3 regions of the Terasakiella magnetica genome follow, and region 1 is predicted to be linked to each of the others. Evidence: predicted binding sites of a transcription regulator. Region 1 holds the regulator's gene; each other region holds the start of a gene.
What was found. The regulator PhoB, encoded in region 1, activates phosphate uptake and scavenging genes when phosphate is short. The targets are predictions, from matches to a motif close to TNTCATAAAACTGTCA.

Region 1 (10,558 bases):
CGATGATGCCAATGCCATACTTGCTTCACTAGCCGATCCTATTTTGGTTCTGGATAGTCAGCGTGTGGTTAAACATGCCAATCAGGCTGCAATGGACCTGTTTGGGCGGATGCTTGTTGGGCGCAATATCGTGCAATGTATTCGCCAACCCCATGTCATAGATGCCGTTGAGCATGTTTTTAAAACCAAAGAAACATGGGATGGGGAGGTGAAGTTTCCAGCCCCCGTTGAGCGTCATCTTTCCTTACGGGTTACAATGATTGGTGAGCGCGAAGGTGTTTCTATTACTGTGCGCGATACGACACGTGAAAAACGCACAGAAGAAATGCATTCGGACTTTGTTGCCAATGTCAGCCATGAATTGCGCTCCCCCTTATCAGCATTGGTTGGCTTTATTGAAACACTGCAAGGTCCAGCAAATGATGATCCAGAAGCCAGAGAGCGTTTTCTGGGTATTATGATCCAGGAAGCCAATCGTATGGCGCGCTTGATTGATGATCTATTGTCATTATCACGTGTGCAAATTCAAGAGCATGTGGCACCGGAAGAGCCTGTCAATATGACGACGGTGTTAAAAAATGTCGTTGATATCTTATCCCTTAAGGCTGAAAACCGTCAGATGGAGCTCATTTTAAACTGTGAGGCAAGTGATTGCATTATTTCTGGTGATCAGGATCAAATGACACAGGTTTTTCAAAACCTGATTGATAATGCCATTAAATACAGCAAAGTTGGCACGTCTGTTGAAATCAATTGTCGCTATATAGAGCAACTCCCTCACAAAAGCGCACCGGGTGTACAGGTTGCTGTGTGTGACCATGGGGATGGAATTGATGAAGAACATCTACCACGCTTGACCGAGCGTTTTTATCGCATAGATAAAGCGCGCTCACGCACAATGGGTGGCACAGGGCTCGGCCTTGCAATTGTAAAACATATTATTATGCGTCATAGAGGTCGTATTCAGATTGAGAGTAAAGCAGGTGAGGGGTCTTGTTTTACAGTTTTATTGCCGCTTAAAGCTTAAAATAAGCCAGTGTCATCAAAGTGTAACATTGATGTCATAAAAGAGAAGTGAACGAAAACTAGGTTTGCCTCACTTACTGTTAACCGCGCCAAAACGCGGTATCGCTAATTATTCTTTTGGAGAGTTTCAAATGTCATTTAAGAAGACTTTTGCTATCGCAGCGTTTGCTTCTGTTGTTGCTGCTGGTGCTGCTGAAGCACGCGATCAAATCCGTATCGTTGGTTCTTCTACAGTTTACCCATTTGCTACATCTGTTGCAGAAACATTCGGTAAAAGCACAAGCTTTAAAACACCCGTTATCGAATCAACTGGTTCAGGCGGCGGTTTCAAACTGTTCTGTGCTGGTGTTGGTGAAGAACACCCAGACATCACAAATGCTTCTCGCGCTGTAAAATCATCTGAGATTGAACGTTGTGCGAAAAACGGCGTAGATAAAATCACTGAAGTTAAAGTTGGTTATGACGGTATCGTTCTAGCAAACTCTAAAAAAGGTGATCAGCTTAAGATCACGCGTAAGCAAATCTTCCTAGCTCTTGCTAAAGACGTTCCTAACGCTGAAGGTAAATTGGTTCCAAACCCATATAAGAAATGGTCTGAAATCGATTCTTCCCTGCCAGCAACTAAAATCGAAGTGCTTGGCCCACCACCAACATCAGGTACACGCGATGCATTTGCAGAGCTTGCCCTTGAAGGTGGTTGTAAGAAATTCCCAATGATCAAAGCCATGAAAAAAGGCGATGAGAAAATGGGTATCAAAAAAGACAAAAAGAAATATAAAGCCATTTGTCACTCTGTTCGTGAAGACGGCGCCTATATCGATGCCGGCGAAAATGACAACCTGATCATTCAAAAGCTGAACGCAAACCCTAAAGCCTATGGCGTATTTGGTTTCTCTTTCCTTGATCAAAACTCTGACTCAGTTCAAGGCTCAGTTATCGATGGTAAATTGCCAGAGTTTGAGTTGATTGCAAACGGTTCTTACCCTGTTTCACGCCCATTGTTCTTCTATGTGAAAAATGCTCACATCGGTTCTGTACCGGGTATTCTTGAGTATCTTGCTGAGTTCACAGCAGACAAAGCGTGGGGTGACGAAGGTTACTTGACAGACAAAGGCTTGATCCCAATGCCTGTTGAAGAACGCGCTAAATACAAAGCTAACGTTAAAGCACTCGGTGCTGGTAGCTAAAAGACGACTTGTGAGAAAAACGGTGGCTTTTTTTAAGGCTGCCGTTTTTTCATGTTTTTAATTACATTCGGATTGTGAACGCAGCGATATGCAAGCCACGATTTTTACAGTAACGGTCCTCATTCTATCCTTAATTGGATATTATATGGGGCGTTCTCGTGCGGTCTCTTCAGTAGATGGCAACATAAGAGAGTTACATTCCCTGCCCAGACATTACGGCTATTATGTTGGAATGTGGTGCGGGTTACCTGCCTTATTTATTTGTATTGCCTGGCTTCTTTTTGAGCCGCAAATTGTCAATTCCGTTGTGCTCAGCGGTGTTTCATCAATAACACCTGAAACATCAAGCGCAATGGTCGCACGCATTTTAAGCGATATTAAGTTTATTGCTGCCAATGGGTCAGGGGTTTCAAAAGCAACACCTGAGCTTATTGTCGCGGCGGAGCATTATCTCGAATTAAAACAAATTGGTTCAACCGCCCTTGCAATCGCGCTTGTCTCTATTGCCATTATCGGTTTGCTTATCGGTAAAAAATCTGTTGGCGCCAAACTTCAGGCGCGCGATCAGGTTGAACGCGTTATTCGTTATGTATTACTGGCAAGTTCAATTGTCGCTATTTTGACGACAATCGGAATTGTCTCCTCCCTCTTATTTGAAGCTATTCGCTTTTTTGGTAAAATTCCTCTGACCGACTTCCTGTTCGGTGTGGAATGGAGCCCGCAGATCGCCATGCGCAAAGATCAGGTCGCCTCTGAAGGGGCCTTTGGTGCGGTGCCAATTTTTGCAGGGACCATGTTGATCTCCTTTATCGCCATGTGTGTGGCGGTGCCTGTTGGTTTGATGTCAGCTGTGTATATGTCTGAATATGCCTCACCTAAAATTCGTGGCATTGGCAAACCTGTTTTGGAAATCCTTGCCGGTATCCCAACTGTTGTTTATGGCTTCTTTGCTGCCCTTGTGGTCGCACCGACCATTCGAAATATTGGTGAAGGCTGGGGGCTTGAGGTTGCTTCTGAAAGTGCCTTGGCAGCAGGCCTTGTCATGGGCATTATGATTATTCCTTTTGTCTCGTCTCTTTCTGATGATGTGATCCGTGCTGTGCCGCAGTCTTTGCGCGATGGTTCTTACGCCCTTGGTGGGACGAAATCAGAAACGGTTTTACAGGTTGTTTTACCAGCCGCTCTTCCCGGGATTGTTGGCGGCATCATGCTGGCGATTTCGCGTGCGATTGGGGAAACCATGATTGTGGTGATGGCGGCAGGGCTTTCTGCAAACCTTACTGCAAACCCGCTTCATGCGGTGACCACAGCGACTGTGCAAATGGTAACGTTGCTTGTGGGGGACCAAGAGTTTGATAGTCCTAAAACACTGGCGGCCTTTGCATTGGGGCTGGTCCTTTTCTGCGTAACCTTATGTTTAAATGTTATTGCGCTACGCGTTGTTGCAAAGTACCGAGAAAAATATGACTGAGTTAAAAGTATCTATGCAAAAGGCGCATGGACGTTTGAAAAAACGCCATGCAGCCGAAACTCGCTTCAAAATGATGGGTATTGGCGCGCTTGCCTTTGCGTTCCTGTGTGTTTTGATGCTGTTTTCCAGCATTATTTCAAATGGCTACACGGGTTTTCATCAAACCTATATGAAGATCGATGTCATGCTTGATGAGGCAATCATTGATCCAGAGGGATCGCGCAAGGCTGAAACACTTCAGTTTGCCAATTACGCTGGGGTGGTGAAGCAATCTTTGCGCGCTAAATTCCCTGAAGTGAAAAAACGCCGCGATAAACGAAAGCTTTATGGGCTTGTGAGTTCAAGTGCAGGCTATAATTTGCGTGATATGGTTGTTGCAAATCCAAGTCTGATTGGCACAACGCAATCGGTCTGGGTGATGGCTTCTGATGAAGTGGATATGCTGATCAAAGATGTGTTTGACCGCACACAAGATGAAAGCACACGCCCGATTACAGATAAAGAAATTGCATGGGTTGAAGTGTATGAAAAAGAAGGTGCTGTTGAAAAGCGTTTTAACACCAACTTCTTTGCAGCAGGGGACTCACGCGAGCCTGAACAAGCCGGTATACGCGGTGCTTTGGTCGGTTCTGCCTTGACCATGCTGGTTACATTGGCCTTGTCTTTCCCATTAGGTGTAATGGCGGCGATCTATCTTGAAGAGTTTGCCCCGAAAAACAAATTCACCTATCTGGTTGAAGTCAATATCAACAATTTAGCAGCAGTGCCTTCCATCGTGTTTGGTTTGCTCGGCCTTGCAATTTTCTTGAATGTGTTTGGTATGCCGCGCTCAGCCCCGGTTGCAGGGGGTGTGGTTTTAGCCCTGATGACATTGCCGACAATTATTATTGCGTCACGTGCTGCACTAAAATCAATCCCGCCGTCCATTATGGAAGCTGCCATTGGCGTTGGGGCTTCAAAAATGCAGGCTGTTTTTCACCATCAGCTTCCCCTTGCACTGCCGGGTATCTTAACAGGTACAATCATCGGTATGGCGCAAGCCCTTGGTGAGACAGCGCCTTTACTTATGATTGGTATGGTTGCCTTTATCGCAGACGTACCGGGAACACCTTTTGATCCAGCGACCGTTCTTCCCGTTCAAGTCTATCTATGGGCCGATAGCCCAGAGAGAGCCTTTGTTGAGAAAACATCTGCTGCTATTATGGTCTTACTGGCATTCCTCATCACAATGAATGCTTTAGCCGTTCTTCTGCGTAAAAAGCTGGAACGACGTTGGTAAAAATGGAAACGAAAGCTATGAAACCAATGACAAAAGAAAATGCTGTCGAAATTGAAAATAAGATCAATGCCAGTAATGGAACCACATCTCAAGGTGTGAACTCCGTTGAACTTTCACCAGAAGATGTGAAAATCTCAGCACGTGATGTGCGTGTGAAATATGGTCAAAAAGAAGCTTTATTTGGCATCAATCTTGATATGCCTAAAGGTAAAGTGACTTCCTTTATCGGGCCATCCGGTTGTGGTAAATCGACTTTCTTGCGCTGTCTTAACCGTATGAATGACACCATTGATACCTGCTCGGTCACGGGTGAGATCATGGTTGATGATATGAACATCTTATCTAATCAAGTGGATACGGTTCTTCTTCGCGCCAAGATCGGCATGGTTTTCCAAAAGCCAAACCCGTTTCCAAAATCCATTTATGACAACGTGGCTTATGGCCCGCGCTTACATGGGATTGGCTCTTCTAAAGAAGAGATGGATGAAATCGTAGAAACAAGCCTTGAAAAGGTTGGCCTTTTAAAAGAAGTCAAAGATCGCCTGTTAGAGCCGGGCACAGGGCTTTCTGGGGGGCAGCAGCAACGTTTATGTATTGCACGCGCCATTGCGGTTGATCCTGAAATCTTGCTAATGGATGAGCCATGTTCGGCCCTTGATCCTATTGCCACAGCAAGGATTGAGGAGCTGATTGATGAGCTGCGTGGATCATACACCATCGTGATTGTAACCCACTCCATGCAACAAGCCGCACGTGTTTCTCAACATACCGCATTTTTCCACCTTGGAAACCTCGTTGAATATGGCGAGACAGAACAAATCTTTACGTCACCCATTGATGAGCGCACTAAGGGCTACATCACAGGCCGTTTCGGGTAAAAAATTATGAATACGACAGATCATACAGTTAAATCCTACGATAACGAACTTACTCATCTTGATAACGCCATTGCGCGTATGGGCGGGTTATCTGAAGCCTTGTTAGGCCGTGCCAGTGAGGCATTGGTCAAGCGTGACACCACATTGGCAGGTAATGTCATCCATGACGACTTGAAAATTGACGAGTTGGAAATGGAAATTAACACCGAAGTCACGCGCATCTTGGCTTTGCGCCAGCCTATGGCAGATGATTTGCGCATGGTGATTTCAGCGCTTAAGACATCGTCTGACCTTGAACGTATTGGTGATCTATCCAAAAATATTGCCAAACGTACCATTACACTTTCCAGTGCTGCGCCAATTGGTGCGGTTCATACCATTGCGCGTATGGCCTCACTGGTACAGTCCATGGTTCATAATGTGCTGGATGCCTACCTTGAGCGTGATGAGCGCAAGGCCCTTGATATTCGGGCACAAGATGAAGTTGTTGATCAGCTTCACACCAGCCTGTTTCGTGAATTGCTCACATACATGATGGAAGACCCGCGCAACATTACGCCCTGTACCCATTTGCTGTTTATTGCCAAAAATGTGGAACGTGCAGGCGACCATGCCACCAATATTGCAGAAAATGTACATTTCTTGGTGACAGGCGTTCACCCCGAAGATGATCGCCCAAAAGATGATGAGACAAGTTTTACTGGACTGGAAGAAGAGTAAACGATCATGGATCCCTTGGTTTTAATCGTTGAAGATGAACCGCCGTTGGCTGAACTTGTTCGATATAATATCGAAAAACAAGGCTTTCGCGCCCTTTGTGTGGCTGATGGTGAAGAAGCCATGTTGCTGGTGGAAGAAGAAGAACCCGATCTGATTATTCTGGATTGGATGCTTCCGGGCTTAAGCGGGATTGAAGTTTGCCGCCGCCTGCGCGAACGCAAAGAGACAAAACCCCTTCCCATCATTATGCTGACCGCACGGGGTGAAGAAAGCGATCGTATCCGTGGGTTAGATAATGGAGCTGATGACTATATCGTAAAACCGTTTTCTCCCAATGAGTTGGTGGCGCGCGCCAAGGCTGTCTTAAGACGTGCGAGCCCGACATTGACAGACGATAAGCTGACTTATGAAGATATCCTGATGGATCTGTCTGAGCATAAAGTCATGCGAGAGACAACATCAATCCATTTAGGGCCGACTGAATACCGCCTTCTTCGTGTGTTGATGGAACGCCCAGGCCGTGTATTTTCGCGCGAGCAACTGCTTGATAAAGTATGGGGACGCGACATTCATGTGGAAGTGCGCACGGTTGATGTTCATATCCGGCGTTTGCGCAAAGCCTTAAGCATTGATGACAAACCAGACTTTATCCGCACGGTGCGCGCAGCAGGTTATTCGTTAGACTCTAGCGTTTAAACTATGCCATAGTCTGCAAAACCGTGCAGATAAGGCGATGAAGATGAACTTCCGTGATACATTACAGGCCTTATGCGTGGTGATTATCTGGGGGTTCAACTTTGCTGCTATTAAGGTGTCAGTTACATCCGTTCCACCCCTGACGCTAACGATTATACGTTTTGCTATAACAGCACTCCTTCTCCTGCCCTTTTTCAGGTTAAGTCTTGATCAAATCAAGAAGACCATACCCATTGCGCTTGTTTTGGGTGTGGGCCATTTTGGCTTGTTCTTTGTTGGCTTTCAAGGCGCAGATGCGGCAACCGTAGCCTTGTTGTTACAGCTTGGTGTGCCGTTTAGCTCTATCCTCGCGGCTGTTTTCTTTGCAGATAAGCTGGGCTGGAAACGCAGTATAGGCATGTCGCTTGCTTTTTGCGGGGCAGCCTTTTTAGCAGGTGAGCCCCAAGGCGGTACCGTTATTTCAATCATTTGCGTGATTGCCTGTGCCTTTAGCTGGGCTTGGGCAAATATCCTGATTAAAAAAGCCAATGATATCCCACCCCTTGCCATTATGGGCTGGATGAGCCTTTTTGCCATTCCGGTTTTGCTCATGATGTCCTACATGTGGGAAAGCAACCAGATTGAAGCAATTACAGATGCACCAATACATATCTGGTTGTTGTTAAGCTATACGATCTTGGCCTCTTCCGTTCTTGCTTATCATTTATGGTACAGTCTTATTAAAAGGCTTGATGTTAATCAGGTCGTGCCCTTTACCTTGCTTGCCCCCATGATTGGGGTGGGGGCCGGTGTATTTATTTTGGGTGAAGAATTTACGCTCTATAAAATGGCTGGTGGCATCCTTACATTAACAGGGGTAGCCATTATTCAATTTAGGCAGATCAAAAAGGCAAAACAGGCATGAGTGATTTCATTCAGGAAAATGAAGCTATCTTGCGTTTAAGTGTCTTTATGGGTCTGTTTGTACTTTTTGCTGTGGGGGAAGCTTTATTCCCACGCCTTAAAAGAAAATATAACCGAACGCAAAGATGGTTTGCAAACCTGAGCCTGATGGCCTGTGGCGGTTTAATCGTTCGTATATTCTTGCCCTTTGTACCTGTGGCTGTTGCTTATTATGTACAGGAACAAGGCGGCAGCCTTATTTCGTTAAATACCGGGCAGGGGCCTTATCTAATTTTCCTTGGCATTATCCTTCTCGATCTCTGTATCTATTTTCAGCATGTGGTCATGCATAAAGTGCCGATCCTTTGGCGCCTACACAAAGTGCATCACACTGATCTTGATTTTGATGTGACGACGGGGTTGCGTTTTCACCCCGCAGAAATCGTTCTTTCACTTTTATATAAAATAGCCTTGGTTGTTGTATTTGGGATTGATCCTTTAGCTGTGATTATCTTTGAGATGTCCTTGAACGCAATGGCCATGTTTAATCATGCGAACCTGAAGCTACCTTTAGGGTTTGATCGGATGCTTAGGCTTGTTTTTGTCACACCGGATATGCACCGTGTGCATCATTCCCAAATCAAGTGTGAGACAGATAGCAATTATGGCTTTTGCGTCAGTTTTTGGGATCGTTTGTTTAAAACATACCGTGACCAACCTTCAAAGGGCCATGAAGCTATGGAGATCGGTTTAAATGAGTATAGAGAGGCGAAATATCTCAAGCTCATTGAATTGTTGATCATGCCATTTCGGAGATAACGTATGATTTTCACATTTACTGATTTTGGTGTTTTGGGGCCATATCTGGGGCAAATGAAGGCGGCGGTCTTAAACGTGGCACCAGAGGAGAAGGTCATCGACCTGATGGTTGATGCACCAGCCTTTAATATAGAAGCATCTGCACAGCTTTTGTCCGGTCTGCTGACAAATATGGGGCAGGGCCATGTCTATCTTTGTGTTGTTGACCCAGGCGTTGGTGGGACAAGAAAAGCCATTTGTCTTAAATGTGATGGGAGTTGGTTTGTCGGGCCGGATAATGGATTATTCAGTCAGATCATCAGCAATGCACAAGAAATTGAGTCTTACGAGATATTATGGCGTCCTGAGGTGCTGTCAAAATCATTTCATGGGCGCGATCTTTTTGCGCCAGTTGTGGCAATGATTTCTCAAAATATTGAATTTAAAAAACAGGCTATAGATCGAAATAATCTCACAATTTTTGAAAATATACATAAAAATTGTAAGGTTATTTATATAGATGTCTATGGAAACTGTTGGACGGGCATAAAACAATCTCAATGCGGCATGGAAACATGCTTTATTATTGGTAATGAAAAGGTGAAATATGCTGATGTGTTCTGCGACACAGAAGAGGGAGGAGCCTTTTGGTATTATAACTCCTCAGGCTTTGTTGAAATTGCCATAAACCAAGGAAGTGCCAGTAAAGAGCTGAAACTTGATGTTGGTAGCCAAATTAATAGAGCTTAAGAGTATATTTGAACTATCGCATTCTTGTTTAATTTGTAAGAATGAAATGAACAAGAATAATCGCCGAGGCCAAATGAGCCGGAGTATAAAATGTCGTTTGCTGTAAAATTTTGGGGTGTGCGTGGGTCTATTGCATGCCCATCGCCTGATCATATCGCATATGGAGGCAACACCAGTTGTATAGAAATCAAAGCTGGGGACTATCGCTTTATCCTTGATGCGGGCACAGGCATACGTAGCCTTGGGCAAGACTTACTTAAATCTGGCCATAAAAACTCCCACCTTTTATTAACCCATACCCATTGGGACCATATCAACGGCTTTCCTTTTTTTGCACCGGCCTACGTTCCGGGCAATAGCTTTCATGTGATGGCAGGGCATTTAATGGATATTGGGGGGATCAGGCAGGTCCTTGCTAGCCAAATGGCAAACCCGACATTCCCTGTCCCTTTAGAAGTTATGCAGGCAGACCTGACATTTGAAGATTTTAGAAGTGGGGATAGTTTTTCTTTTCATGATGGGATTAAGGTGGTTACAGCACCTCTTAACCACCCCAATGGTGCAACAGGATACCGTATTGAATATAACGCTAAGGCGATTTGCTATGTAACCGATACAGAACATGTCATTGGAAAGCCGGACCAAAATGTACTTGGCCTTATTGAAGGGGCTGATTTGGTTATTTATGATACGACTTACAGTGATGAGAGTTTTGAGACCAAAATAGGTTGGGGCCATTCAACATGGCAGGAAGCTATTCGCCTTTGTAAGGCAGCAGGCGTTAAAAAATTGGCTCTGTTTCATCATGATCCAGAACATACAGATGATATCATGTTGGAAATTGAGAATAAGGCAATTGCTTCATGGGAGC
Region 2 (10,558 bases), 470 kb from region 1:
ACATCCGGTAAATCCTATCAAGATGTACTCCAAGCCCTTGAAGATTTAGGCATTGATCAAGACCGCGCCAGCACACTTGGCGTGCGCCTTTATAAAGTCGCCATGCCGTGGCCGCTAGAACCTGAAGGCATTAAAGAATTCACCAAAGGCTTAGATGAAATCCTTGTGGTGGAAGAAAAACGCGCGGTTATTGAAAACCAGCTTAAAGAGCAACTTTATAACTGGAATGAAAAAGACCGCCCGCGCGTGATTGGTAAATTTGATGAAGACGGCGATTGGATTTTACCCAGTGCCAATGAACTTTCCCCTGCGCGCATTGCCCGCGTGATTGCCGCGCGCATCAAAAAATATTTCACCGATGACGCCATTGAAGAACGTCTGGCTTGGTTAGATGCCAAAGAAGAAGAACTGGCAAAACCACGGCGCACCACACACCGTATGCCGACCTTTTGTTCTGGCTGTCCCCATAACACCTCAACCAAACTGCCTGAGGGCTCACGCGCACTGGCAGGCATTGGGTGCCATTATATGGCCACATGGGTGCGTGCAGAACAGACCCAAACTTTCACCCAGATGGGCGGCGAAGGCGTGCCTTGGGTCGGGCAAAGCCATTTCACCAAAGAAAACCACGTTTTTGCAAACCTTGGTGATGGCACCTATTATCATTCCGGCATTCTTGCCATTCGCCAAGCTTTGGGCGCAAATGTTAATATCACCTATAAAATCCTCTTTAATGCTGCGGTTGCCATGACAGGGGGACAACCTGTTGATGGGCCACTTACAGTCCAAGGCCTCACCAAACAGCTTAATGGTGAGGGGGTAAAACGTATTGCCATTGTGTCAAATGAGCCAAACAAATATCCAAGCCGCATGGAGTTTGCCCCTGATGTGAGCTTTCATCACCGCGATGACATGGATGAAGTCCAGCGCGACCTGCGCAACTGGCCCGGTGTCTCCGTCCTGATTTATGACCAACATTGTGCGACCGAGCTTCGCCGCATGCGAAAACGCGGCAAAGCACCTGTGCCTGCACGTCGCCTCTTTATCAATGATGCGGTCTGTGAGGGCTGTGGTGATTGCGGGGTTGCCTCAAACTGTGTGTCCATTACCCCAAAAGAAACGGTCTTGGGACGCAAACGTAAAATTGACCAATCCACCTGCAATATGGATTATTCCTGCGTCAACGGTTTTTGCCCGAGTTTTGTTTCCGTTCATGGGGCAAATTTGCGCAAAAAAGAAGGCCATACCCAAGCTGACGATTTTGCCACAACCCACCTGCCCGCCCCGATACTACCCGCAACGAACGAGACCTATTCTATTGTTGTCACAGGTATTGGCGGCACGGGCGTTGTCACCATCGGTGCACTTCTTGGCATGGCTGCCCATATGGAAAATAAAGGAGTTTCCGTTTTAGATATGACAGGCTTGGCGCAAAAAAATGGCTCAGTCATCTCCCACATCCGTTTGGCAGATAGCCCTGAAGATATCTATTCGGTTAAAATCCCCGCAGGCGAGGCTGATCTCATGCTCGGCTGTGATCTGGTGACTTCTGCCAGTTTTGATGCTTTGGCAAAATTAAAATCAGGAAAATCAAAAGCCATCATTAATGACCATAAGGTCATGACACCGGACTTTGCCTGTAACCGTGATGCCCCCTTCCCGCTTAATGGGATGAAGCAATCTATTGCCGAGGCTGTTGATAAAGCACATAGCTGGTTCTTTGATGCCAGCCAGCTTGCCTCAAAACTATTGGGGGATTCTATTGGCTCAAACATGTTTGTAGTCGGCTATGCCTTCCAGCTGGGCCTTATCCCCATCTCTGAAGGTTCCCTACTTAAAGCGATTGAGCTAAATGGCGTACGGGTTGACTTTAACCAACGTGCCTTTGTTTTGGGACGTTGGGCAGCACATGATATGGATAAGCTTTCAGAGCTGATTGAAGATGAAAAACCACAGTTCATTCAACAAGACCTTGAAGCCCTGATCAAACATCGCATTTCCCATCTGACAGACTATCAAGATGCTGATTATGCTGAACGCTACAGTCATATGGTCTCGCGCGTTTATCGCGCTGAACAGGAACTCGGCACAGGCTCACAAGAACTGACAAAATCCGTTGCCCATGTGTTAGCAAAGCTCATGGCCTATAAGGATGAATATGAGGTTGCGCGCCTCTATAGCTCCCCTGAATTTAAGAAAAAACTTTCAGAACAATTTGAAGGCAAGTTCAAGATCAGCTTCCATCTTTCCCCGCCCCTGCTTGCAGACCGTGATCAAAGAACAGGCCTCCCCCTTAAAAAGGAATATGGCCCATGGGTACTTTCTGTCTTTAAGTTTCTCGCCAAATTCAAAGGATTGCGCGGTGGGAAATACGATATATTTGCCAAAACAGCCGAGCGTAAAATGGAACGCGCGCTGATCTCTGAATATATGGGAACGCTGGAAGAAATCTGTCAAAACCTGAAAGACTATAATCTTGATATCGCCACCCAAATTGCTGACCTTCCCCGTGAAATTCGCGGATTTGGTCATATTAAGGAACAGGCGGTTCATAAGGTTAAGGCACAGGAGAAGAAACTTCTAAAAGAGTTTAAAGCCGCCAGACCTTCTGATCTGGCCGCTCAATAACCCCTAAAGCACATACCATAACAGGGCTGGCAAAGCCGCAAAGCCCATGAAGGTAGACACAATCACAAGGCCAGCGACTTCTTCAGGCCGCTGGTCATAAAGCTGTGCAAAAAGATAACAAAAGACAGCGGCGGGCATTGCGCATTCTAAAATAACCACACCGGCTGCTGGCCCGCTTAAGCCCATCAGTGCCACAAGTGCCACACCAACCCCAAAGCCCATACCAAGGCGCAAGACCGATAACCAGACAGCGGTTTTAAGGCTACCCATTTTCAAGCTTGCCAGCGATACACCCAAGGTAAAGAGCATTAAGGGAATGGTTAGATCACCAATTAATTTTGTGGTGTTAAATAACCAAACGGGTACTTCCAGATCACTGAATAAAAAGAGTGAGGCCAAAAGCGTTGCCGGAATGATCGGCATTTTTAAAATTGATTTTGGTGAAAAGCTACCCGAGACAAAAGCCACACCGATGGTCATTTGTAAAACCACATAGACGGTGAAAAAGGCAATCGCCAGCGCCAAGCCTTCCTGCCCAAATGCCAACAAGCATAAAGGCAAGCCCACATTCCCCACATTGGGCCATGTGAGTGCTTGTAAAAAAGCCCGTTGGGGTAATTTGAAAATAGCTAAAGCCACCGCCCCAATCACCGCAAAAGCAAGGTTTGCCCAAAGGGCGGCTAATCCCATATTCCACAGGTGAGAAGTATCTAACTCCACCTTTGCCAAGGCGTAAAACACCAGACACGGCGTGCCAAAATAGGTCACAATCGTTGTGACCATGGGCGTGTCAAACGCACGCCCACTTTTAGACCACCCATAGCCGATCCCCACACAAACGAAGACCGGCACCAGAATTGAGAAAATATCACCAAACATTGGCTTAGCTTATGGTCGCAATGCGCAAGATATTGGTTGCGCCCGGCGTACCAAACGGAACACCTGCGGTGACAACAAGACTGTCCCCACGCTCACCAATTTTCTCTGCCTTGGCAACCTTTCTCGCCCCTTTGACCATCTCTGCAAAATCTTCAGCATCCGCAGAAACCGCAGCCACAACACCCCAGACAAGGGCGAGTTTGCGCGCGGTTTCAACCTTTGGCGTCAGACCCAGAATTCTGGTTTCAGGACGCTCACGTGCCACACGGTATGATGTGGAGCCCGTCGTTGTATAAGTCACGATGGCTGCGGCCTTAATCGTGCTGGCAACTTGACGTGCTGCTGCACTAATCGCGTCAGCTTCAGTTTCTTCAGGTTCAGTACGATCAGACTCACGAATGCGTTGATAAAGCGTGTCACCTTCCACGCGTTGAATGATCCGGTCCATAATCTCAACCGTTTCAATAGGATAATCCCCCGCAGCGGTCTCTGCAGAGAGCATCACCGCATCAGAACCATCATAAACAGCCGTTGCCACATCAGAGGCTTCTGCACGTGTGGGCGCAGGTGCACTCACCATGGAGTCAAGCATTTGGGTTGCCACAATCACAGGCTTACCTAATTTGCGCGCTGTCGTGATTATGCGTTTTTGCAAAATCGGCACATCTTCTGGCGGCAGCTCAACACCCAGATCGCCACGTGCAACCATGACCGCATCTGTGAGTTCCATAATTTCATCAAGATCATCAATGGCAGAGGGTTTTTCAAGCTTGGCAACAATAGAAGCTTTTTTCCCGATGATTTTGCGCGCTTCGCGAATATCATCAGCTTTTTGCACAAAAGAAAGCGCAACCCAATCAACACCTAACTGCAAACCATAGCGCAAATCCGTCATGTCTTTTTCTGTTAGCGCTGAAAGCGGCAAAACCGCATCAGGGACATTTACGCCTTTGCGATCACTTAAAACGCCATCAACCATAACTTCGGTTTCAGCAAAGTCTTCACCGCATTCCAAAACCTTTAAACGCATTTTGCCATCATCAAGCAACAAGGTCATGCCCGGTTTCAAAACAGCAAAAATTTCAGGATGGAGCAAAGGCGCGCGCGTTACATCACCCGGCGTTTCGTCAAGATCAAGGCGAAAACGTCTTCCCATCCCCAACAAGGCACTGCCATCACGAAAAGTCCCAAGGCGCAATTTCGGGCCTTGCAAATCCATCATAATGCCGATGGGGCTGTTCAATTCTTTTTCCACATTACGGATCGCATCATAGCGATCTTTGTGATCTTCGTGGGAACCATGGGAGAAGTTCAGGCGGAAAACGTCAGCGCCGGCCTTAAACAACTGTTCGATACGCACGCGGGTTGAGCTAGACGGACCCAGCGTTGCGATGATTTTTGCATTTCGTGATCTTTTCATACCTTAAGAATAACGAGATGTGTTTAGATTTCCACAATATTTTCGTGCTAGTATAAGAAACTGGTCGAAATTTCATGTGGATGTCATAATTAGTGCAATGTTTGAATCCTTACAAAAAATACTTCTGAACAAAGCTTTAGATAAACCTGCCCAGAAAAAAGGCAAAAAAAACTCTAAAGCAGCAGATGAAAAAATCTCTAAAAAAATCGCGCCACCCGTGGATGATGATCTGCGATCAGAGTCCGGTTTTGCCTTGGATGATGCCATTGAAAAGCTGGAAAACAGCGGTGAAAAAATGGATGACCTGTTGGATGCAAATGAAGACCTGCTCAGACAAGTCAAATTAGAAGCTGCCAAGAAAATGACACCAGAGCGCCGTGCCTTAATCGAATCAGCTATGAAAGTGCGCGCAACAAAAGCTAAAATACTCGAAGACCTTGATGATGAAACCCGTGCACGTTTGTACCTCACCGCCTTGCGCGCCTTTACAGGCAAACAATAATTATAAATCACGCGGCTTGAAAAAACGCTTTAACACACCGCTTGCCCGCCCGATTTTTGACCAATTATCCACATCAAAGCTAAGATGGGCACAGGCTGCGGTGGGAAACTTCAGGCTCATCTCATAGAGATCATCCTCGCCCCCTTTCCCACATACATAATCCGCCAGCTGTTCCATCCCCGGATTATGTCCAATCACCATCACCACATCAGCCTTGCCTTCTACATTCTGGATCATATCAAGCATGCTCATGTCGCTGGCATGATAAAGCTCACGGCTCAGTTTAATTTCAAAAGAATGGGCATACACATCCAATAAAGGCTTGAGTGTCTGGCGTGTACGCATGGCTGTTGAACATAAAATCACATCGGGCAATTCCATTTTCTCACTAAGAAAACGCGACATTTTAGAAGCCGCTTTAAGCCCTCGTGCATTTAAGGGGCGGTCAAAATCAGATAAAGACGGGTCTGCCCAGCTTGATTTTGCATGTCTAAGCAACAATAAATGCTTCATATGACACCTTCCCCAAATGATATTTTTGAATATAATAGAAGACCATCATAAAAGTTTCATCTTTTTCGTCTACACCGCACCTAAACATTTCCCTCTGACATAGCTATAGACTATATATTCTATGTCTTAACGCGCGCGTTACCTACTATGGAGGCAAGATCAAATGACAGCACAAGTACAACCACAAAAGAAAGCAACGGTCCCAACAATTGCGATAGACTCGCCTGAGCGTTTTATCAACCGCGAACTTTCTTGGCTGTCGTTTAACACACGTGTGCTTGATGAGGCCGACAATATCAACCATCCTTTGCTGGAACGTTTGCGCTTTCTGTCTATTTCAGCAGCTAACCTTGATGAATTTTATATGGTGCGTGTTGCAGGCCTTAACGGTCAGGTCCATGCTGGTGTAAAATCACTCAGCTATGATGGGCTCACACCCCCGCAACAGCTAGAACAAATCCATGAAGGCGCTAACAAACTGGTGCGCGGGCAACAAGAACGTTATCGCGCCTTGCGCGCCCTTCTTTTAAAAGAAGGCATCAAAGTCCTTAAATGTGAAGACATTCAAAAGCGTGATATCCCCTGGCTTGATGAACATTTCATCCAGCAGATTTTCCCGTCCCTCACACCGCTTGCGATTGATCCGGCCCACCCGTTTCCGTTCATTCCAAACCTTGGCCTTGCCATGATGTTTGGCCTTGAATCCACGATTGATCAACAGCCCTTAAAAGCACTGGTGCCCCTGCCACAAATGCTACCGCGTTTTGTGCGCCTGCCTGATTATGGCAAGACCATCCGCTTTATGCCCATTGAAGAAGTCATTCGCCTGTTCCTTGATCGACTGTTCCCCAATTACACGGTTGTGTCTTCCTGTTTGTTCAAAATCATTCGTGATAGCGAAATGGAAATCGATGAAGAAGCCGAAGATTTGGTACGTACCTTTGAAACGGCCTTAAAACGCCGCCGCCGTGGGTCTGTCATTCGCCTGTCCATTGATGCAGAAATGCCTGAAGAGCTTCGCGATCTGGTTATTGAAGAACTTGATGTTGATAAGAGCGTCTGTTTTGTTCTTGATGGGCTGCTTGGTCTTGCCGACATTAAAGAACTGATCTGTGATGAGCGCCCAGACCTGCAATTCAAGCCCTATAACGTGCGTTTCCCTGAACGTATCCGCGATTTTGGCGGGGATTGTTTTGCCGCCATTCGCAAAAAAGATTTTGTGGTTCACCACCCTTATGAAAGCTTTGATGCGGTTGTTCAGTTTGTTTTACAAGCCGCACGTGACCCTGAAGTTGTTGCCATTAAGCAAACGCTTTATCGCACATCCAACAACTCCCCCATTGTAAAAGCCTTGGTCGAAGCAGCTGAAGCTGGCAAATCCGTCACGGCTATGGTTGAGCTTAAAGCACGTTTTGATGAAGAAGCCAACATCCGCTGGGCACGTGATTTAGAGCGTGCTGGCGCGCAAGTGGTTTATGGTTTTGTTGATAAGAAAACCCATGCCAAGATTAATTTGGTTGTGCGCCGCGAAGGTAAAAAACTGCGCTCGTACGTTCACTTGGGCACAGGTAACTATCACCCGATTACAGCCAAGATTTATACCGACCTTTCCTTCTTCTCGTGCGATCCAGCCCTGTGTCAGGATGCGACCAAGCTGTTTAACTATATGACAGGTTATGCAGAACCGGAAAAAATGGATAAGGTGGAATATTCGCCACTGACATTGCGCGACACGGTTTTAGATGGCATTAAAAATGAAATTAAAAATGCCAAAGCTAAAAAGCCTGCTCATGTCTGGGCAAAGATGAATTCGGTTGTAGACCCTAAAATCATTGATGCCCTTTATGAAGCCTCACAAGCAGGCGTTCAGGTTGATTTAATCATCCGTGGTATTTGTTGTTTGCGCCCCGGTGTGCCGGGCCTGTCAGAAAACATCCGCGTTAAATCAATCGTTGGGCGCTTTTTAGAACATTCGCGCATCGTATGTTTTGGCAATGGGGGCAAACTGCCCAATACCAAAGCCAAGATTTTCATTTCCTCTGCAGATTGGATGCCCCGCAACCTTGATCGCCGTGTAGAAACCCTTATTCCTATTGAAACCGACACGGTGCATCGCCAAATCCTAGACCAGATCATGGTTGCAAACCTAAAGGATGAGGCTCAAAGCTGGGTGCTTAAGGCCGATGGTTCCTTTGATCGTGTCTCAACTGATGAAGATGCGTTTTCTTGTCATACCTACTTCATGACAAACCCGAGCCTGTCTGGACGTGGCTCTGCCTTAAAGAAAAAAGGTACAAGCCTGAAAAAACTAATGTTGGACTAAAACCATATGATGCACAGTATTGGATCCTCAGCTAAAGGCAAGCTCACCGCAATCGTTGATATCGGGTCCAATACCATTCGTCTTGTTGTCTTTCATGGTCCAGCGCGCATCCCCTTGCCCGTTTTTAACGAGAAGGTTCAATGCCGTTTAGGTTTAGGCATTGATGAAACCGGCCTGTTAAACCCCAAAGGGGTTGAGCTTGCCTATGAAAGCCTCAATCGCTTTATGAAACTGGTTGAAGTGATGGAAGTGGACCATGTCAGTTTACTGGCAACCGCTGCTGTGCGCGAAGCCCGTGATGGCCCTGACTTTGTAGCCCAGATCAAACAACGTTTTGATGCCGATGTGCGCGTAATCAGCGGTGAAGAAGAAGCCAAGCTGTCAGCCTATGGCGTCTTAAGTGGCCTACCCGCAGCCGATGGCTTACTTGGTGATATGGGGGGGGCGAGCTTTGATCTGGTCGGGCTGGATCAAGGGACCTTTTCCCAACATGACACCACCCCACTTGGTCATTTGCGCATAAGCGATGAAGAGCGCACAAGCATTGCTGAAATGCGCCAATTTATCCGCAAAAAACTCAGCCCCATCAGCTGGACAAACGAGATGAAGGACCGCCCGTTTTATGCCGTGGGCGGATCTTTGCGTGCCGTTGCCCGCCTGATCATGCATCAAACCGATTATCCATTACATGTGATTGATAATTTCACCCTTCCTTGTGATGAAGCTGTGGCTTTGCTTGATGGTTTTGCACAACTTAGTTCAGATGAGATCAATAAAGTTCCTGATGTTTCGCGCAAACGCCTTGAAACATTGCCAGCAGCCATTGCCTTGCTGCAAGAAGTCTTGGAAAATATCAAACCGTCTCATCTGGTTTTTTCCGGTTATAGTATGCGCGAGGGACAGTTCTTTCTCTCTCTTAGCGATGAGCTTAAAGAACAAGACCCGCTGTTAAGTTCCTGTATGGATTTGGTTGAGCGTGAAGGCCGCTTTGGTCAGCAAGGTGAAGAAGTCTATGACTGGATGAGTCCCCTCTTTCCCAATGAAAGTGAAAGCCAGAAAAAACTGCGCCATGCGGCTTGTCTATTGCATGATATTGCTTGGGCTGAACATCCTGATTATCGCGCAGATCATGGTTTTTTGCGGGTGTTACGTCTACCTGTTGCGGGCCTATCTCACCGCGAGCGCGCCTTGATGGCCGCCTGTGTCTATAGTCGCTATAAAGGGGATTTTAACGCGCGCATTGCCAAGCCCTTGAGAACATTTCTGAATGATGAAGATGCCATTTGGACAAAGACAGTTGGGGCAACCTTGCGCCTTGCTCATACACTTGCCAGTGGCGCACCGCATTTACTGGAACAAACCCGCCTTGAAATTCGTGGCGGTGAGCTCATTTTGTCTTTACCAGAAGATCAAGACGTCTTTATCGGCGAAGCGGTTGCCAAACGGGTTCAAACAATCGCCAAACATATGGGATTAAGTGGTCGCTTGGAACACGGTTAACTATCGAGATCAATGACCTTGATATTTTTGCCATTTACCGCCAAGGCAAGCCCGCCAGCTTTCAGCTTTAAAGCGTCTTCCCCAAACATTTCACGGCGCCAACCTTTAAGGCAGGCCACATCGGCGCCATCCCCATAAGCCGCAACCTGTTCAAGGTCACTCACATTAGCAATTAGTTTTTGCGCAACATCAAAATTCTCGGACTTATATTTTAACAGAACTTTGAGCAGATCAACCACAGGCCCAAGCCCTTTTGGTAAATCCTTTTTTGCCGGTGGTTTGGGATGCTCACTTGGATCAAGGCTTAAAGCTTGCTGGATCGCTTCGAGAATTTCCTTACCATAACGACCATTGGCGATGGATTTGTTAAGGCCGCGCACACGCTCTAAAGCGTGGGTATCTTTGGGGCTTTGATGGGCAATATCGATAATCGCATCATCACGGATCACACGATTGCGCGGCATGTCTTTGCGTTGGGCTTCACGTTCACGCCAAGCAGCCACTTCACGCAGCACAGCCAGCACCTTGGTGCTTTTGGTGCGCGCTTTTAAGCGCTTCCATACCATGTTTGGGTCAACAATATAGGTATCCGTGCTGGTTAAAGCCGCCATTTCTTCTTCAAGCCAGACAGCGCGATTATTGTCATCAAGTTTATCTTTGAGGAATTGATAAATTTCGCGCAAATAAGTCACATCACCAAGGGCATAGGTCACTTGACGCTCGGTCAATGGGCGCTTGCTCCAATCGGTAAAGCGCGAGCCCTTATCAAGGCTCTCGCGACAGATATTATTAA
Region 3 (10,558 bases), on a different contig from region 1:
TACAGAATTTAAAAAGACCCGTTGGGATGACCTGACGGGTCTTTTTTTGTGGGAGGCTCACAGATTTGACCAACGTCATATGTTGGATCGTTTGAGGTTGTTAAGGAAGGGCAATCTTATTTATTTGGAGTTTCTCTCATGACGAGTTTTTATTTTTCCCTTGCTGGTGATAACCAAATTGCTGCTGTTGAAGCCGATATCGAGTTAGGCCAGCAGGCTGATGGAAGTGTTGTTCATGAGATTTTTAATTGTCCTGCCCAAGCGCAGATTGAAGATGCAGCATTTTTGTTAGTAAAAGGCCCTCTTAAAGAGGGGAGTTTCAGGCATAGTTTTGTTGATCTTGCCTCTGGTGGTTCCTCTTGCTGTGGCTCTTGTAGTTAAGAGCCTTTTTCATATTTATCTTTAAACCATAAAAGGACATCCTCAGGCGCGGTGAGCTTATAGGCACGGTATCCGGCTTGACTGTTCTTTTGATGGGCAATTTGCAGGACGCCGCCTTTAAAATAGGTTTGAGTTCTGATTTCTTTAAAGTCTGCGTCTTTTGGAAGCTGGACAATATAGGTTTTATTGGGGCCTTTCATCTCGTCTCCTTCTTATAAATTTACGCCATTTCGGTGAAAAATAAATTTACAATTTTTAACAACACCAAACACTAATCACGCGTTACACTCGCTATAACAAAAATAGACGACAATAGGGAGTGAGTTTGTCATGAGTGATGTGTATCAGGCAATGCGTGATGGTTTTGATCTGGAAATTCCAGCAGATTATAACTTTGCATTCGATTTGGTGGAAAAACGTGCCAAGGAAACGCCTGAAAAGGTGGCTTACATTGCGGTCAGCCGTGATTGTGAGACTGTTGAAGAACATACTTATGCCCATCTTAATGCCAAGGCCAACCGTTTTGCCAATGGCTTGAAAAAGCTTGGCTGTAAAAAGGGTGATTTTGCCTGTGTGGTGATTGCACGTCTGCCTGCTTGGTATGAAGTGTTGGTCGGCTCTATGAAAGTTGGTGTGGTTTCCATGCCCGGCACCAACCTGCTCACTGCCCATGATCTGGAATATCGCATTAATCGCGCGGGTGCCAAGCTTGCCATTGTTACAGCCGAACATGCCTCTAAAATTGAAGAAATTAAAGAGAAATGCCCAACGCTGGAACACCTCATTATCATTGGAGGAGAGCGCGAGGGTTGGGTGAATTTTGAAACGCTTTGCGCTGAAAACTCAGATGAGCTAGAGCGCGCTGAATGTGAGCCAACAGGGGCGGATGACCTGATGTTGATCTATTTCACATCCGGCACAACGTCATTGCCAAAAATGGTCCCGCGTGATTATTCCTATGGTCTGGCCCATAAAATTACCGGTCAATACTGGATGGGGCTTAAAGATGGCGATATCCACTGGACGCTGACCGATACGGGCTGGGCAAAAGCGGCTTGGGGTATGTTGTTCCCACCCATGCTTATGGGCGCAACTATTTTGCTTTATGATGGGGACCCGAAATTTGATGCGGATATTCACCTTAAGCTGATTGAGCGTTTTGGCGTGAATTGTTTCTGCGCACCGCCAACGGTTTATCGTGTCTTTGCCCAAATGGACCTTTCGCCATATAAGCTGGAGAGCTTAAACCATTGTATTGGTGCGGGTGAACCGTTGAACCCTGAAGTGATGCGCACATGGAAAGAGGCCACAGGCTGTGATGTTTATGATGGCTATGGTCAGACAGAAACCGTTAATATCGTTGCCAACTATAAGGGTATGGAAGTGCGCCCAGGCTCAATGGGTAAACCCGTCCCCGGCCTAACGGTTGATGTGGTTGATGAAGACGGTGAGATTGTTGAGATCGACACTGTTGGTCATATCGCTGTTAAAATGACACAGCAACACCCCCTTGGCCTGTTTACGGGCTATTTCAAGGATGAAGCCGCCAATGCCAAATGTTTTAAAAACGGTTGGTATTACACGGGTGATACGGCAACGCGTGATAAAGATGGCTACATCTGGTTTGTGGGCCGGTCTGACGATATTATTGGCTCAGCCGGATATCGCATCAGCCCGTTTGAGGTGGAAAGCGCTTTGATTGAGCATCCTGCCATTGCAGAATCGGCAGTTGTGGGCAAACCTGATCCAGTACGTGGTGAGATCGTAAAGGCATATGTGACCTTAAGTGCGGGCTATGAAGGCTCAAAAACCCTTGAAAAAGAGATTCAGGATTTTGTAAAGAATCTAACCGCACCTTACAAATATCCACGCGAGATTGAGTTCAGAGAAGCCTTGCCAAAGACAATTTCTGGCAAAATTCGCCGCGTTGAGTTACGTGACGAAGCCAAGGCAGAAGGCTAGGTATCTGATAATAAAGACAAAAAATAAAAAAAGGTGCCCATAAAACGGTACCTTTTTTTCTGCCTGATTTTTATGCGGTTTGTGTTGTAATAAAACCTTAATCAAAATATAACATTTCTGCAAAATTTGTTAACGGCTTTAGAGGCCGTCACACTGAATTCCTAGAGGGAACAGGCATGGATCTCAGTAATTTTCAGAAAATCGAACAAGCGCAATATGTCAACCGTCGTGAATTAGTACGTCTGGGCAGTGCAGCTTTGTTTCTCGTTGCGATTATCATTTATGTCGGCACAAAAATGCCGGGTAGCTTTTTGCTGATCTCAGCAGCCGTCATCGGTGGCTATATGGCCTTGAATATTGGTGCCAATGATGTTGCCAATAATGTTGGCCCGGCTGTTGGGTCAAAAACCATGACCTTAACGGGCGCGATTATCATTGCGGCTGTTTTTGAATCATCAGGTGCGATCATTGCCGGGGGCGATGTGGTGGGGACCATTCGCAAAGGGATTATCGATCCTTCTGCCATTACCGACCCTAACGTCTTTGTCTGGTTGATGATGGCGGCTTTGCTGGCAGGTGCTGTCTGGCTCAATCTGGCAACAGCCTTGGGCATGCCTGTCTCGACCACACACTCCATTGTTGGGGGCGTATTGGGCGCAGGCGTTGCTGCAGCAGGCTGGGACATTGCAAACTGGACAAAGGTTGGTCAAATCGCCGCAAGCTGGGTGATCTCACCAGTGTTAGGCGGGGTGATTGCCGCCTGTTTCTTATATACGATTAAGCGAACCATTACCTATAAGACCGATATGATTGAATCGGCGAAGAAAATCGTCCCGCTTTTAATTGGTGCGATGGCATGGGCTTTCACGACATATTTGATCATGAAAGGCTTAAAAAAGCTCTTTAAGCTGGATTTCATCACGGCCCTTGGTGGTGGTTTTGTTATTGCTTTCTTGATTTACCTGATTGTGCGCCCGCTGATTGCTAAGGCTGCAGAAGGTCTTGAGTCCAACAAAGCCTCAGTCAATAAACTGTTTGTCATTCCGCTGATTTGTTCAGCAGCCCTCTTAAGCTTTGCCCATGGTGCAAACGATGTGGCAAATGCGGTTGGGCCACTGGCAGCGATCTATGATGTGATTTCACATGGGGCCATGGCGGCAAAAGCCTCTATCCCATTGTGGGTGATGGTCATTGGTGCCTTGGGTATTTCCGTAGGTCTTGCCCTCTTTGGTCCGAAACTGATCCGCACAGTAGGCTCTGAAATTACCGAGCTGGATCAGGCGCGTGCCTTTTGTATTGCCATGGCAGCTGCCATTACGGTGATTATCGCCAGCCAATTGGGCTTGCCTGTCAGTTCAACTCACATTGCCATTGGGGCGATCTTCGGGATTGGTTTCTTGCGCGAAGCCATTAAATCTAATTACGGCAATATGGTTGTGGAAATTAAATCCCACCATGAAGGTAAAGATGAAGCCGAAGTTGCCGCTTTCCTTGATAAGTTTGAAACAGCAAGCTTTGAAGAAAAAGGCTTCATGTTGAAAGACTTGAAAAAGAACAGAGAAGCCCCAACCGTTACCAAGAAAGAACGCAAGAGCCTTGCCAAAGAATATAAGAAGGAATTGGTGAAACGCTCAGCTGTCTTAAAAATTGTGGCGGCATGGGTGATTACTGTACCGCTTTCAGGCCTGTTGGCTGCGATCATTTACTTCACAATCCGTGGCATGCTTTTGCCGTGAGACTTGTGAGATAACATATTAAAAAAGCCATCTTGAAATTAATCAAGATGGCTTTTTTTGTAACTGTTTTTTAAAAACTGAATGAGTTACCCAATCGGGTTCATAAAGCTTTCAGGCAGGGTTGCAACACCGTTATAAAGAACCTTCTCCCCAGATACACGCACCTTACGCTCAGCAATGAGTTTTAGGGCCAGTGGGTAGATTTTATGTTCTTGTTCCAACACGCGTGCACCAAGGTCATCTGGACTGTCTGAAGACAGCACAGGCACAGCCGCTTGTACGATAATCGGGCCTTCATCCATGGCAGGGCGCACATAATGCACTGTTGCGCCATGGAACTTAACGCCCGCTTCAATAGCGCGCTCGTGCGTGTGTAGCCCTTTAAAGGACGGCAACAGGGCAGGGTGGATGTTGATTAAGCGATCACGCCACTTATGCACAAAACTATCAGTTAGCAGACGCATAAAGCCTGCCAGACAGACCATCTGGATTTTATCGCTATCAAGAACCTGATGCAGGGCGTCTTCAAACGGTTCACGACCATTATATTTTTTATGGTCCACAACCGTTGTCTTGATCCCGGCCTGTTTGGCACGCTCAAGCCCGTAGGCATTATCCACATTAGAAATCACGCGAATGATCTCTGCTGGGGAATCTTCAGCTGTGCACATGTCAATCAGGGCCTGAAGGTTACTGCCACCACCAGAGATGAGAACAGCGACTCTTAGCTTTGCCATGTCTCAATACCTGAAATTTCAACCAGTTCACCTTCGCTGCGTTTTACAACAGAGCCAAGGTTGGTTACGGTTTCGCCACCATCTTCAAGGATTTTTGTCAACGCATCAACTTTGTCTGCATCAACAATCACGCACATGCCGATACCGCAGTTAAAGGTACGTGCAAGTTCGCTATTGGCAATGCCGCCAGCTTCTGCCAACCAAGAAAAGACTGCTGGAAGTTTCCAGGCAGAACCATCAAGGTCAACACCAAGGCCGTCTGGCAAGACGCGTGGAATATTTTCCACAAGACCACCGCCTGTAATGTGCGCAAGAGCGTTCACGCCGCCTGCTTTAATGGCAGCCAATGTGCTTTTGACATAAATTTTTGTGGGATCAAGCAGGGCTTCTGCCAAGCTGCGCGAGCTATCAAACGGGGCAGGTGCGCTATAATCAAGGCCAGCGGCCTCAACAACGCGGCGTACCAAAGAAAAACCGTTGGAATGAAGGCCGTTTGAGGCCAAGCCCAAAACAACATCGCCTTCTTTAACATTGGCACCTGTCAGTTCTTGTCCGCGCTCAACCGCGCCAACACAGAAACCAGCCAAATCATAATCACCTTCGCTATACATGCCCGGCATTTCAGCGGTTTCCCCACCGATCAATGCGCTGCCCGCTTGCGTGCAACCTTCAGCGATACCTTTGATGATATCGCGACCAGCAGAAACATCAAGTTTGCCTGTGGCGTAGTAATCAAGGAAAAGAAGTGGTTCAGCACCTTGGACAACAAGGTCGTTTACGCACATGGCGACAAGGTCGATTCCCACCGTGTCGTGCTTGTCTGCCAAAATGGCGACTTTAAGTTTGGTGCCGACACCATCTGTGCCTGACACAAGGATTGGGTCTTGATATCCTGCTGCGCGCAGGTCAAAGAAAGCACCAAAACCACCAAGGCCATCCATCACGCCGGGGCGTTTTGTGGACTTTGCGAGTGGTTTGATCTCATCGACCAAATCGTTCCCGGCATCAATATCGACGCCTGCATCTTTGTAGGTGAGACCTTTTTGATCTGCCATGACCCAACCTTCATCTATATCTGATATGAAAACGGCGTCCAACATACACGATGTTGAACGCCGATGAACATACTGAATTGAGCCCAGTTTGCAATGAAGAAAACGTTTTTAGACGTTTTTCTTTTAGGCACATTGCTCCAGCGGCTTCATGCTTTCAATTGCAGTCCCGATATTTTGCCAAACGGACGTTGTTTCCTGATCGTGGCAACGGTTTAGGTGATATTGATATTTTTCTACAGCCTTTGAATGGCCGTATTCATCAATAAGATGTTCTGCGATTTCTTTTGGGCTTACGCTCATTTTCATGGAAATGACTCCTTTTAAATGTGGCAGTATGCTTCTAGCGGTATGTTTTTGTTTTTATTGCACTGCGATATTGCCATTGTGCAGTGCGGTAGTCAAGGGCGACTTTGTAAAAAAATTGTTACAGAATCCTAAAGAATTGCCATTTTCTTGCATCTGGTTGAAAAACAGGGCAAAACTGTCTCAAGACATTTTAATGCATGAGGCTTTCCATGATTCTTCACTTGCGCATGTTCGGTTTTATGACCTTACTTTTTGCGGCTCTTTTTCTTTCACCTAATGCGGTGAATGCAGTAGATGTATTTGAGGTAAAAGGGGTTTATGTGGATGTGACGGCAAAATCTGTGACCCAAGCGCGCAAAAAAGCCATGCGCGAAGGCCAAGGCCGTGCCTTTGATATTTTGCTTAAACGATTAACCATGCGCGATGATCGCGATCTTTTGCCATGGGTGGAGCCAAAAGACAGGGCGCAATATATCCGTGATTTTTCTATCAGTGGTGAGAAATCATCCTCTGTGCGTTATCTTGCGACTTATAGCTATCATTTCAAACCTGATGCGATCCGCCGTTTGCTTAAATCGCGCGGTATTGCTTTTGCGGAAACCATAAGCAAGCCTGTGCTGGTCCTGCCTTTGTTTGAAAATGGATCACAGATCACCTTATGGGATGAACCAAACCCATGGCGTGCGGCTTGGAGTAAGGTCGGTACACAAAACGGTCTTGTGCCCATTGCTTTGCCCTTGGGGGACTTGGCTGATATCTCGGGACTTTCTGTACAACAGGCAGCCAGTGTGGATGAGAGCGCCTTGTCCAATATGGCAAATCGTTACGGGGTCAACAGCGCAACGGTTACCCAACTGGTCGTGACCGGGCGTGATCTTGAAAATCAGCCCAATAATGTGGATCTGGTGATTAACCGCGTGGGTTCTAAATATGCAGGGCGCACAACTTTGCTGGGCCTTGGCGCAAAAGAAGGGGAAACATCTGAAGATTTCCTCAAACGCGTGGCGATGGACGTTTCGGATTACTTACAAGAAAGTTGGAAGCGCGATAACCTGTTGCAGTTTGGCGTGGTGGATGTGCTGCCGGTTAATTTGACCATTGGTAATTTGAAAGAATGGCTGAGCGTGAAAGAGCGTTTGGGCAAGGTCGCTGTGGTACGCCGCATTGAACTGGCGTTATTATCACGCGATGCCGTACAGCTTAACTTACATTTTATTGGCAAGTTGGACCAGCTCATCGGCTCACTTCGTCAAGTCGATCTGGATTTAACCGTCACGGGTGAAAGCTGGTCACTGGTTAATCTGGGTGAGGGTAGCCGTTCGTGAGTCAGCAGTTTTGGCTGAATATTCCCAATATGATCACCATCGCGCGCGTAATGGCGGTGCCATTTATGGTGTGGTTGATTATTTCCCATGAGTTACAGGCCGCCTTCTGGCTGTTTATTGCCGCAGGTATCAGCGATGGTGTTGATGGCTATCTGGCAAAAATTTTAAAAGCGCGTACCCAAATAGGTGCCTTTTTAGACCCGATTGCGGATAAACTCTTGCTGGTGAGCGTGTTTGTTGTCCTTGGGGTGCAAGAGCTTATTCCCTTATGGTTGGTGATCATGGTGGTCTTTCGCGATATGGCCATTGTCATTGGGGCGGCCTTAATAGAATTGCTGACACGGGATTTAAAAATGTCCCCAAATTTCAGCAGCAAGGTTAATACCACCGTGCAGATTGTCCTGCTTTCTTTTGTCTTGGGCGTGCATGGTTTGGAAGTGACTGATATGATATGGGCCATTGATGTGTTGGTTTATATAACCGCGCTGACCACCTTGGTTTCCGGGCTGATTTATCTTTATCAGTGGGGGATCAATATCTCAAAGGAAAATGGGGAGTGATATGGAAGCATCGAAGCAATTAAAAATCTGGTCCATCAGTTTGCTGGTTTTTATCCTGCTTCTGTATGTGTTGCATGATGTGCTCACCCCGTTTGTTGCGGGTATGGCCGTGGCCTATTTTATAGACCCCATTGCCGATAAGCTGGAGAAATGGGGCCTGTCGCGTACAACGGCAACCAGTGTCATCACCGTTGGGTTTTTTATCATTATGATCGGGGCATTATCGCTCTTACTTCCGGTGCTGACTTCACAAGTCATTGGTTTTGCAGGGCGTGTACCAACCTATTTTGATCATTTGCATGGTTTGTTAAAACCTGTGGTACAGCAAGTCTTTTCTGGTGCCAGTGAAGCTGATTTAAAAGAACTTGGTGCAACAGCGGCAAGTTTTGCCAAACAGGCCTTTAGTGTGGTGGGTAATTTACTGCAACGCTTAATCAGTGGTGGGGCGGCGCTGTTTGATGTGGTTTCCATCCTTGTGTTGACCCCTTTGGTGACTTTTTATCTGTTGCGCGATTGGGACTTGTTGGTTGCGCGCATTGATCATTGGCTGCCCAGAAAACATGCCCCTGTTATTCGCGAACAATTTAGCCTGATTGATGAAACCTTGGCTGGTTTCGTGCGCGGGCAGGCTAGTGTCTGTTTGATGCTGGGGAGTTTTTACGCCATCGGCCTTTCTGTTTTAGGGCTGGAGTTTGGCCTGTTGGTTGGGCTTGGAGCAGGCTTGATTTCCTTTATCCCGTATTTTGGCTCTATCCTTGGCTTTGGGGTTTCCATCTCCATTGCGCTTGTGCAGTTTGATGACCTCACCCAAGTGGGCTTGGTCGCCGGTGTTTTTGCCATTGGGCAAATTCTTGAAGGCAATGTGCTCACGCCCAAACTGGTGGGTGAAAAAGTTGGCCTGCATCCGGTTTGGGTCATCTTTGCCTTAATGGCTGGTGGGGCCTTAGCGGGCTTTACAGGGGTGATGTTGGCTGTCCCTGTGGCTGCAATTATTGGTGTGTTGGTGAGATTCGGGCTTGCCCAATATATGAAAAGTGCGCTTTATACAGGCACGCCTTCAAACAAAGCTTGAATAAAGAAACTGAGACTGTGACGACCCATTCACAACTTCCACTGGATTTTGATTATCGCCCTTCAATGAGAGGCGATGATTTTCTCGTGTGCAGTAGTAATGCTGAGGCCGTGGCATGGCTGGATAAATGGCCAGATTGGTCCGGTGCGCCTTTTGTGGTGATCTATGGGCAGCCGGGCTGTGGCAAGACGCATCTGGCTGAAGTTTTTCGCCAAGCAACGGGCGCACAGGCTCTAAAGCTTTGCCAAGACCCTTATGAAACCATGGGGGAGGCAAGCGTGGGCGTTCTTGAAGATGTGGATCGTTTAATTGCCGATCACCAGAAAGATTTGTTTCATCTCTATAACCATGCCAAGGAAAAAGGCCTGACGTTGTTGTTAAGCGCGCGCACTGCGCCAGCACAATGGCAGATCACCTTGCCGGATTTAAAGACGCGCATGGGCGCTGTTCCGGTTGTTGAGATTGGTCAACCGGATGATATGTTGATGGAAGCTGTGCTGGTGAAACTGTTTTCAGATCGCCAGCTTAAGGTCGAGCGCGACGTCATCGCCTTCATGCTGTTGCGCATGGAGCGTTCATTTGAACAGGCCATCAGGCTTGTTCAGGAAATTGATCGCCGTGCCCTTTCTGAAAAACGCAAGATCACTGTGCCGCTGGCACGATCAGTTCTTCAGAATCTATCATAGCTTCTTCTACAATCTCATCTTTACAGATGTCTTCTTTTTTTAGCGTGCGGATCATTTTGCAGTCTTTTTCCGTCACAACAGAAAGACCATGGTCCGCAACAGTTTTTTCTGTTGCTAAATAAGAGATGCCATCAAGAGCGAAAGAGATGATTTTCAAGGCAGGAGGACCTGCACAAGCAGAGAGAAAAAGCAGGGATGACCCCAGCAAGAGGTAGGCGCGTAGTTTATTTTTATTCGGCATATTATTCTTCTTATTGAAGTTAAAAAAAACGCGGTCACACTAAGGATGACCGCGATTTCTTAACTTTGTCTTAACGCAGTTTTTTGCTTATTCTGCATTGTCTGCCTTTTCGGCAGCTTTTTCAACTTTTACCTTCTCTTTTGGAAGGTTAAGTTTGATGTGGAGTTCACGCAGCTGTTCGATAGAAACTTCACATGGTGCTTCCATCAAGAGGTCTTCTGCACGTTGGTTCATTGGGAAGGCGATGACTTCACGAATGTTTGGCTCATCAGCCAGCAACATAACCATACGGTCGATGCCCGGTGCACAACCGCCATGTGGTGGGGCGCCAAATTTAAAGGCACGCAACATGCCACCAAATTCTTTTTCAACCACTTCAGGCTCATAACCTGCCAAACCAAAGGCTTTATACATGATTTCCGGTTTGTGGTTACGCACAGCACCAGAAGACAGCTCAATACCGTTACAAACGATGTCATACTGCCATGCAAGGATAT

Region 2: the regulator PhoB is predicted to act here: its motif matches at 5,986-6,001, upstream of MTBPR1_RS02985 (RNA degradosome polyphosphate kinase).
Region 3: the regulator PhoB is predicted to act here: its motif matches at 2,429-2,444, upstream of MTBPR1_RS14015 (inorganic phosphate transporter).

Annotation. Positions count from the first base shown of each region.
Region 1 covers NZ_FLYE01000001.1:220,779-231,336, forward strand. Annotated here, with positions in the region: gene MTBPR1_RS00660 (ATP-binding protein) at 1-1,027, shown strand, start outside; gene MTBPR1_RS00665 (PstS family phosphate ABC transporter substrate-binding protein) at 1,158-2,213, shown strand; gene pstC (phosphate ABC transporter permease subunit PstC) at 2,302-3,684, shown strand; gene pstA (phosphate ABC transporter permease PstA) at 3,677-4,963, shown strand; gene pstB (phosphate ABC transporter ATP-binding protein PstB) at 4,990-5,841, shown strand; gene phoU (phosphate signaling complex protein PhoU) at 5,848-6,561, shown strand; gene phoB (phosphate regulon transcriptional regulator PhoB) at 6,568-7,257, shown strand; gene MTBPR1_RS00695 (DMT family transporter) at 7,301-8,161, shown strand; gene MTBPR1_RS00700 (sterol desaturase family protein) at 8,158-8,958, shown strand; gene MTBPR1_RS00705 (SAM hydrolase/SAM-dependent halogenase family protein) at 8,962-9,687, shown strand; gene MTBPR1_RS00710 (MBL fold metallo-hydrolase) at 9,778-10,558, shown strand, end outside.
Region 2 covers NZ_FLYE01000001.1:689,137-699,694, forward strand. Annotated here, with positions in the region: gene MTBPR1_RS02960 (indolepyruvate ferredoxin oxidoreductase family protein) at 1-2,628, shown strand, start outside; gene MTBPR1_RS02965 (AEC family transporter) at 2,632-3,507, opposite strand; gene pyk (pyruvate kinase) at 3,512-4,927, opposite strand; gene MTBPR1_RS02975 (hypothetical protein) at 5,025-5,429, shown strand; gene MTBPR1_RS02980 (SixA phosphatase family protein) at 5,430-5,942, opposite strand; gene MTBPR1_RS02985 (RNA degradosome polyphosphate kinase) at 6,106-8,265, shown strand; gene MTBPR1_RS02990 (Ppx/GppA family phosphatase) at 8,272-9,765, shown strand; gene rnd (ribonuclease D) at 9,762-10,558, opposite strand, start outside.
Region 3 covers NZ_FLYE01000045.1:132,824-143,381, forward strand. Annotated here, with positions in the region: gene MTBPR1_RS14000 (hypothetical protein) at 139-381, shown strand; gene MTBPR1_RS14005 (hypothetical protein) at 378-581, opposite strand; gene MTBPR1_RS14010 (acetate--CoA ligase) at 712-2,343, shown strand; gene MTBPR1_RS14015 (inorganic phosphate transporter) at 2,520-4,079, shown strand; gene purN (phosphoribosylglycinamide formyltransferase) at 4,166-4,816, opposite strand; gene purM (phosphoribosylformylglycinamidine cyclo-ligase) at 4,804-5,871, opposite strand; gene MTBPR1_RS14030 (hypothetical protein) at 5,995-6,177, opposite strand; gene MTBPR1_RS14035 (DUF2066 domain-containing protein) at 6,387-7,502, shown strand; gene MTBPR1_RS14040 (CDP-alcohol phosphatidyltransferase family protein) at 7,499-8,062, shown strand; gene MTBPR1_RS14045 (AI-2E family transporter) at 8,064-9,134, shown strand; gene MTBPR1_RS14050 (HdaA/DnaA family protein) at 9,221-9,820, shown strand; gene MTBPR1_RS14055 (hypothetical protein) at 9,777-10,061, opposite strand; gene aspS (aspartate--tRNA ligase) at 10,149-10,558, opposite strand, start outside.